Moorella thermoacetica: one gene and its partner. The main gene of each other region encodes a partner of the protein of the gene in region 2 in a complex. Links are inferred from orthologs where the notes say so. Each region holds a gene or a part of one and is shown on either strand. Other genes may lie near its edges.

Region 1 (3,254 bases), 2.2 Mb from region 2 along the record:
GGCCCACACCGTGACCCACGTAATCTCGCACTACTGAAAATCCCCTGGCTTCGACGAAGGCCTGGATGGCATGGGAGATATCCGTCAGGCGATTCCCGACTACCGCCTTCTTTATGCCTTCCTGAAGAGCAGCCTGGGTAGCAGCAAGCAACTGCTTTTTGCCGGAATCAATGTCTCCAACTGGAAAGGTTGCAGCCGAATCACCGACATAACCATTTTTTACCACGCCAATGTCAATACTAATAATATCTCCTGCTACCAGCTTCTTTAAACCCGGGATCCCGTGGACAACTTCCTCGTTCACTGACGCACAGATGCTGGCGGGAAAGCCGTGATAACCTTTGAAGGCCGGCACGGCGTCATGCCGGCGGATATACTCCTCGGCAATCCGGTCCAGCTCGCCGGTAGTGATGCCGGGAGCTATATGCTCCTGTAGTTTGGCCAGGGCACCGGCGACTATCCGGCCTGCCTCCCGCATCAGGGCTATTTCCCGGCGCGATTTTAAAATAATCATTGCCAGTCTCTTCCCAGGGCCCTGCCTATAGCCAGGATTACCGCCGGGATGGCCTGGCTGCCGTCAATTTCCTTTAAAAGACCGCGCTGCCGGTAGTAGTTAACGAGGGGAGCCGTCTGCTCGTTATAAACATCCAGGCGCTTGTTCACCGTGGCTTCTGTATCGTCGGCCCGCTGGACCAGATCCTGACCGCAGGCATCACACTTCCCCGGTACTGCAGGCGGGTTATAGCGCACATGATAGGTGGCCCCGCACTGGCGGCAAACCCGGCGCCCTGTCAGGCGCTCCAGCAAAGCATCCCGGGGCACCTCGATGTCAATAACGGCATCCAACCTCTCCCCCCGGCTCGACAGCCAGGAATCCAGGGCTTCCGCCTGGGCTACTGTCCGGGGAAAGCCGTCCAGGAGGAAGCCATTCCGGCAATCAGGTTGAACCAGGCGTTCCTGCACCAACCCAATAGTTACCTCATCAGGAACCAGGCGCCCGCCCTTGATATATACTTCCGCCTGGCGTCCCAGGGGCGTCCCCCTTTTGATCGCCTCGCGGAACATATCGCCGGTAGAAATATGGGGTATGGCCAGGCGCTGGTTAATCTCCCTGGCCTGGGTCCCTTTCCCGGCGCCGGGTGGTCCAAGTAATACCAAGCGCATGCCTTTAAGCCTCCCGGTTGTTATTTCATAAAGCCCTGGTAGTGCCGCAACAACAGGTGGGATTCCAGTTGTTTCATGGTTTCCAGTGCCACACCCACGACAATCAGCAGGGAAGTGCCGCCGAAATAGACGTTGATCCCGGTGATAGCCATGAGAAGATTGGGCAGTACGGCAATAAACGCCAGGAAAATAGCCCCGGCCAGGGTTACCCGGGCCAGGATCCGTTCAATATACTCGGCCGTAGGACGCCCTGGTCTTAAGCCCGGTATAAAACCACCATATTTCTTCATATTATCGGCCACGTCCTGGGGGTTAAAGGTCACAGCCGTATAAAAATAGGTAAAGAAGATAATTAACAGGGCATACAGGATCATATAGAAAGCCGACCGGGGATCGAAGAACCGGACTATTGTCTGGGCCAAACTGCTCTGGGGAAACCAGGACGCCAGGGTACTGGGAAAGAGCAGGATGGACATGGCAAAGATTACGGGAATAACCCCTGCCTGATTGACTTTCAGGGGTATATGGGTGCTCTGGCCACCATAGACACGCCAGCCCACCACCCGTTTGGCATACTGGACGGCAATCCGGCGTTCCCCTTCCTGTACTGCCACCACGGCAGCTATAATAAGCACAGCCACAATGGCAAAGACAAGCAGGGAAATAATATTGACCGTTCCTGAGGTAACGTACTGGTAGAGGCTGGCCGCCCCTGCCGGCAGGCGCGATACTATACCGGCAAAGATGATCAGGGAGATGCCATTGCCGATACCCTTTTCGGTAATCTGTTCGCCCATCCACATAAGAAAAGTCGTTCCCGCTGTAAGCATTATAACTACCACCAGGTAGTTATAAAGGCCCGGCCGCAGGAAGGCATGGGAGCGAGCCAGGTACAGGCCCATGCCCAGGGCCTGGAGTATACTTAAAATAACTGTCCCGTAGCGTGTATACTGGACGATTTTTTTTCGGCCCTCAATATCCTCCTTGGCCAGGCGCTCCAGGGCCGGGATGACCACTGTCAGGAGCTGCATGATAATCGAGGCATTGATGTAGGGCATAATGCCCATGGCAAAGATGGTAAAGCGCTTAAAAGCCCCGCCGGAAATTACGTCAAAAAACCCGAAGATCGTCCCGGTACCAATCAATTCCTTTAAAATGGCATTGTTGATACCCGGTACCGGAACATGGGCACCCAGGCGAAAGACTACAAACATGAGCAAAGTGAAAAAAATCTTCTTCCGCAGGTCTTCCAGTTTCCAGGCGCTGGCCAGGGTGTCTAGCACCTACATCACCTCGACTTTGCCGCCGGCAGCCTCAATCTTTTCAATGGCTTTACGGCTAGCCGCCTGAACCTTGACAGTCAACTTTTTGGTCAGTTCGCCGTCACCGAGGATCTTCACCCCATCCCGGGCCTGCTTCACCAGGCCGGCGTCATGAAGCAGTTCTGGCGTAACCACGGTCTCAGGCTCAAACCGCTCGAGTTCACCAACATTAATGGGTACCAGTTTCCGGGCAAAGATATTGGTAAACCCCCGCTTGGGCAGACGCCGGGTCAGGGGCATCTGACCGCCTTCGAAACCCCGGCGAACACCGCCGCCGGAACGGGCTTTCTGACCTTTATGCCCGCGTCCGGAGGTCTTGCCCAGGCCGGAGCCTATACCCCGGCCTACCCGGGTGGCGCGGGGACGGGAACCGGGAGCTGGATGTAATTCGTGGAGACGCACCATAATCACCTCCTATTCGATGGATTCAACCCGGACCAGGTGGGCCAGTTTCTGGACCTGCCCCCTGGTTACCGGCGTATCCGGGCAAACTACCTGCCGGTGGAGTTTCTTCAATCCCATGGCCCGGGCCGTTTTCCTCTCGGTCTCCGGCCGGCCAATGAGGCTCTTGACAAGGGTTATCCTTAAATTTGCCACTGCCTATTCCTCCTAGCCGATAAGCTCGGCAACCGTTTTACCCCGGAGGCGGGCCACTTCTTCCGCTCGCTTCAGACCCTTCAAACCCTCGATAGTGGCATAAACGGCATTATTGGGGTTGGCCGAGCCAAGGCTCTTCGTTAAAATATCACGGATACCCGCAGCCTCGAG
Region 2 (3,600 bases):
TGGAGACGGAGGCCACCGTCGAAGTGGAAGCCGGAACGGGGGGAACCATTTACCAGGGACATGCGTTCGGGCCCAATGCCCCCGAATACAATCTGCGGCTGGTGGCGGCGGCTACAGTGAATGCCCTGGAAAAGTGCTGCGGCAGCAACTGGAGTATAGCCCTGGAAGACCTGGTATGGGTAGAGGTAGCCCATCACCGGGCGGCCGTCTGCGCTATTATCCTGGTCACGCACCAGGGGAGTGAGTACCTGGTAGGGGCGGCCCTGGCGGATGGCGATGATCGCCAGGCAGCAGCCCGGGCCGTACTCAAGGCCCTGGCCTCTCGCTGCTATCATGTTAACGATTGATTGCCACCCGTCTTACTTCGTGTTAAAATATACAAGGCAGGTTTTTCTCTTAAGGAACCAGCACGGTTCCTTTTATGTTATTTTGAGCTGGAAATTACGGGCTGGCATTTGTTGCCGGGGGGTGTGCAGAAGCAAAGCCGCCCGTGACTGTCACCCGGCAAAGCAATGGGGTGCTAAGTATAAGCATTTCGCAAGAGGTTGTTTTCGAAGGAGGGAGAAATGGTGCTGGGTATATTGCATAATCTCCTTGACGATAATGCCCGGGATATAAAGAAATTGAGCCGCCAGGTAGAGGCCATCAACGCCCTGGAACCGGAGATTCAGGCCCTAAGCGACAGCGACCTCCAGGCCAAAACCCCGGAGTTCCATCGCCGCCTGGAGAGGGGCGAGACCTTGGACGAGCTGCTGCCGGAGGCCTTTGCCGTTGTCCGGGAGGCCTCCCGGAGGGTGCTGGGGATGCGCCACTTTGACGTCCAGCTTATGGGCGGCATCGTCCTCCACCAGGGACGCATCGCCGAGATGAAGACCGGCGAAGGCAAAACCCTGGTGGCTACCCTGCCGGCTTACCTCAATGCCCTGACGGGCAGAGGGGTGCATATTGTTACCGTCAATGACTACCTGGCCAGACGGGACAGCGAATGGATGGGTCGTATCTACCGTTTCCTGGGGCTGAAGGTGGGCCTGATCGTCCACGGCCTGGACGCCGCCGAGCGGCGGGAAGCGTATAACGCCGATGTTACCTACGGCACCAACAACGAGTTCGGCTTCGATTACCTGCGGGATAATATGGCCCTGCACCCGGAGGAGATGGTCCAGCGGGAGCTCAACTACGCCATCGTCGACGAGGTCGACAGTATCCTAATCGATGAAGCCCGGACGCCGCTCATTATCTCCGGTATGGCCGAAAAACCCACGGAGATGTATTACACGGTGGCTGCCATTATCCCGCGCCTGCAGCCGAACATTGATTATAATGTCGACGAAAAGGCCAAGGTGGCGACCCTGACGGAGGCCGGGGTAGCCAAGGTGGAAAAGATGCTGGGGGTCGACAACCTCTACGACGACGCCAATATGGAACTGGCCCACCACGTTAACCAGGCCTTGAAGGCCCATACCCTGATGAAGCGCGACCGGGACTATGTGGTCAAAGACGGCCAGGTCATCATCGTCGACGAGTTCACCGGCCGCCTGATGTTCGGCCGCCGCTACAGCGAAGGGTTGCACCAGGCCATCGAGGCCAAGGAAGGTGTGAAGATTGAGCGGGAGTCCCAGACCCTGGCTACCATCACCTTCCAAAACTTCTTCCGGATGTATGACAAGCTGGCCGGCATGACCGGCACGGCGGCTACCGAGGAAGAAGAGTTTCGCAAGATCTACAACCTGGATGTGGTGGTTATCCCCACCAATAAGCCCATGATCCGCAAGGATTACCCTGACGTCGTCTACCGGACGGAAAAGGGTAAGTTCGAGGCAGTTGTCGAGGAGATCCGGGAACGCCATGCAAAGGGCCAGCCGGTGCTGGTGGGCACCATCTCCATCGAAAAGTCCGAGCGCCTGAGTGAAATGCTTAAAAAACGGGGGATCCCCCACCAGGTGTTGAACGCCAAATACCACGAAAAGGAAGCGGAGATTATCGCCCAGGCCGGCCGCCTCGGGGCGGTGACCATCGCCACCAACATGGCCGGTCGCGGCACGGATATTATCCTGGGAGGCAACCCTGAGGCCCTGGCCAAAGAAAAGATGCGCCAGAAGGGCTACAGTCCGGAAATAATCGCCGCGGCTACGGCGATCAAGGTCGACGAGGGGGACCCGGAGGTCATGGCCGCCCGCCAGGACTACCAGCAGTTCCTGGCTGCCGCCCGGCGGGAGACGGAAGAGGAGCACCGGCGGGTGGTGGAACTTGGCGGCCTGCATATCATCGGCACCGAGCGCCACGAGAGCCGGCGGATCGATAACCAGCTTCGCGGTCGTGCCGGGCGCCAGGGAGACCCGGGGTCCAGCCGCTTCTATGTCTCCCTGGAAGATGATTTGATGCGCCTCTTCGGCTCCGACAACCTGACCGGTATCCTGGACCGTCTGGGTATGGACGACAGCACCCCCATCGACCATCCCCTGGTGTCCCGTTCCCTGGAGCAGGCCCAGAAAAAGGTCGAGGCCCATAACTTTGACATCCGCAAGCACGTCCTGGAATATGACGACGTCATGAATAAGCAGCGGGAGATTATCTACCGCCAGCGGCGGGAGGTGCTTACGGGGGCCGACATCCGGCCGACTATCGAAGACATGATCAAAACCGTCGTCGACCAGACGGTGGACCGCTTCGCCGGTGAGAGCAAGTACCCGGAGGAGTGGGACCTGGCCGGGCTGCTCGATTATGCCGAGCAGTTGTTCCTGCCCGGGTGCGACCGCGAGGCCCTGGCCAACGCCATCAAGGAGATGGAAAAGGAAGAGGTCTACGGCTTCCTGCGGGAAAAGGCTATGGAGGCCTACCGGCAGCGAGAAGAAGAACTGGGCCCCGAAACCCTCAGGGAGATCGAACGCCTGATTCTCCTCCGGGTGGTCGATACCAAGTGGATGGACCACCTGGACGCCATGGATCAGCTGCGCCAGGGCATCGGCCTCCGGGCCTACGGCCAGCAGGATCCCCTGGTGGCCTATAAATTTGAGGCCTACCAGATGTTTAACGATATGATCGCCTCCATCCAGGAAGACGTGGTGCGCTATCTGTACCGGGTGAAGGTCGTCCAGCCGCAAGCGGAGCGTCCCCGCCAGGTGGTGGAGAACCGCTATGCCGGTGAGGCTTCCGGTCCCCGGCAGCCGGTGCGCCGGGAGCATAAGGTAGGCCGCAACGATCCCTGTCCCTGCGGCAGCGGCAAGAAGTACAAGAAGTGCTGCGGCGCCGGGAAGTAGATCCCGTGCCAGGAATGCCCGTGGTGGCTGATGCCCCCCCACTAAAGATGAAAATGCAGGTGGAGACAGGGGTTGGCGGGTACAGGCGGAAGGCGACTGGGTTCGAGGCGCAGAGCAAACTCAGCGAAGCCGAACCGAGGTGGCGGTGAACGGGATGGGGATCGTAACGTGGCTTCAGGAATGAGAAGTAGCACGCCCCGTCATGTTTGATCAAAAGAACAGAGTTCTGCCACCCCCGCCGCTTAAGCAACTGAGCGCGAAGTTTGCTCGCTTTAGCACCTGGAGCCTGAAGCCTGTTCCAGACCCGCAGCAGTTACTATAAGATGCAACCATTTTTGGTAGA

The links.
Region 1: the proteins of secA (region 2) and secY are in contact, whole or in part, in a crystal structure (PDB 3DIN), measured with the Thermotoga maritima proteins. The link is inferred for Moorella thermoacetica from one-to-one orthologs. Residues at the interface, in WP_004082002.1 of Thermotoga maritima: Glu261, Ala262, Arg263, Lys300, Ala301, Arg302, Thr303, Ile304, Ile305, Leu323, Tyr324, Asp325, Pro326, Val329, Ser330, Tyr333, Ile336, Lys340, Phe345, Val349, Glu363, Phe364, Tyr374, Ser375, Gly376, Gly377, Glu393, Ile395, Thr482, Ser483; in WP_004081795.1 of Thermotoga maritima: Glu108, Gly109, Glu110, Glu111, Ala236, Glu237, Arg238, Arg239, Ile240, Thr241, Ile242, Gln243, Tyr244, Ala245, Arg246, Arg247, Val248, Thr249, Gly250, Arg251, Arg252, Val253, Tyr254, Gly256, Ala257, Ser258, Thr259, Tyr260, Leu261, Pro262.

Annotation. Positions count from the first base shown.
Region 1 is NZ_CP012369.1:2,453,851-2,457,104, forward strand. What follows is about bases 317-3,254. They hold secY (preprotein translocase subunit SecY), read right to left. Parts: upstream 2,448-3,254; coding sequence 1,185-2,447; downstream 317-1,184. Other genes in these bases: map (type I methionyl aminopeptidase), read right to left, coding at 317-514; MOTHE_RS12140 (adenylate kinase), read right to left, coding at 511-1,164; rplO (50S ribosomal protein L15), read right to left, coding at 2,448-2,888; rpmD (50S ribosomal protein L30), read right to left, coding at 2,901-3,083; rpsE (30S ribosomal protein S5), read right to left, coding at 3,096-3,254. In the rest of the region: more of map, read right to left, coding at 1-316. UniProt on the Escherichia coli protein: The central subunit of the protein translocation channel SecYEG. Consists of two halves formed by TMs 1-5 and 6-10.
Region 2 is NZ_CP012369.1:224,780-228,379, forward strand. The notes cover bases 174-3,457. They hold secA (preprotein translocase subunit SecA), read left to right. Parts: upstream 174-566; coding sequence 567-3,257; downstream 3,258-3,457. Other genes in these bases: MOTHE_RS01195 (hypothetical protein), read left to right, coding at 174-347. Outside these bases: more of MOTHE_RS01195, read left to right, coding at 1-173. UniProt on the Escherichia coli protein: Required for protein export, interacts with the SecYEG preprotein conducting channel.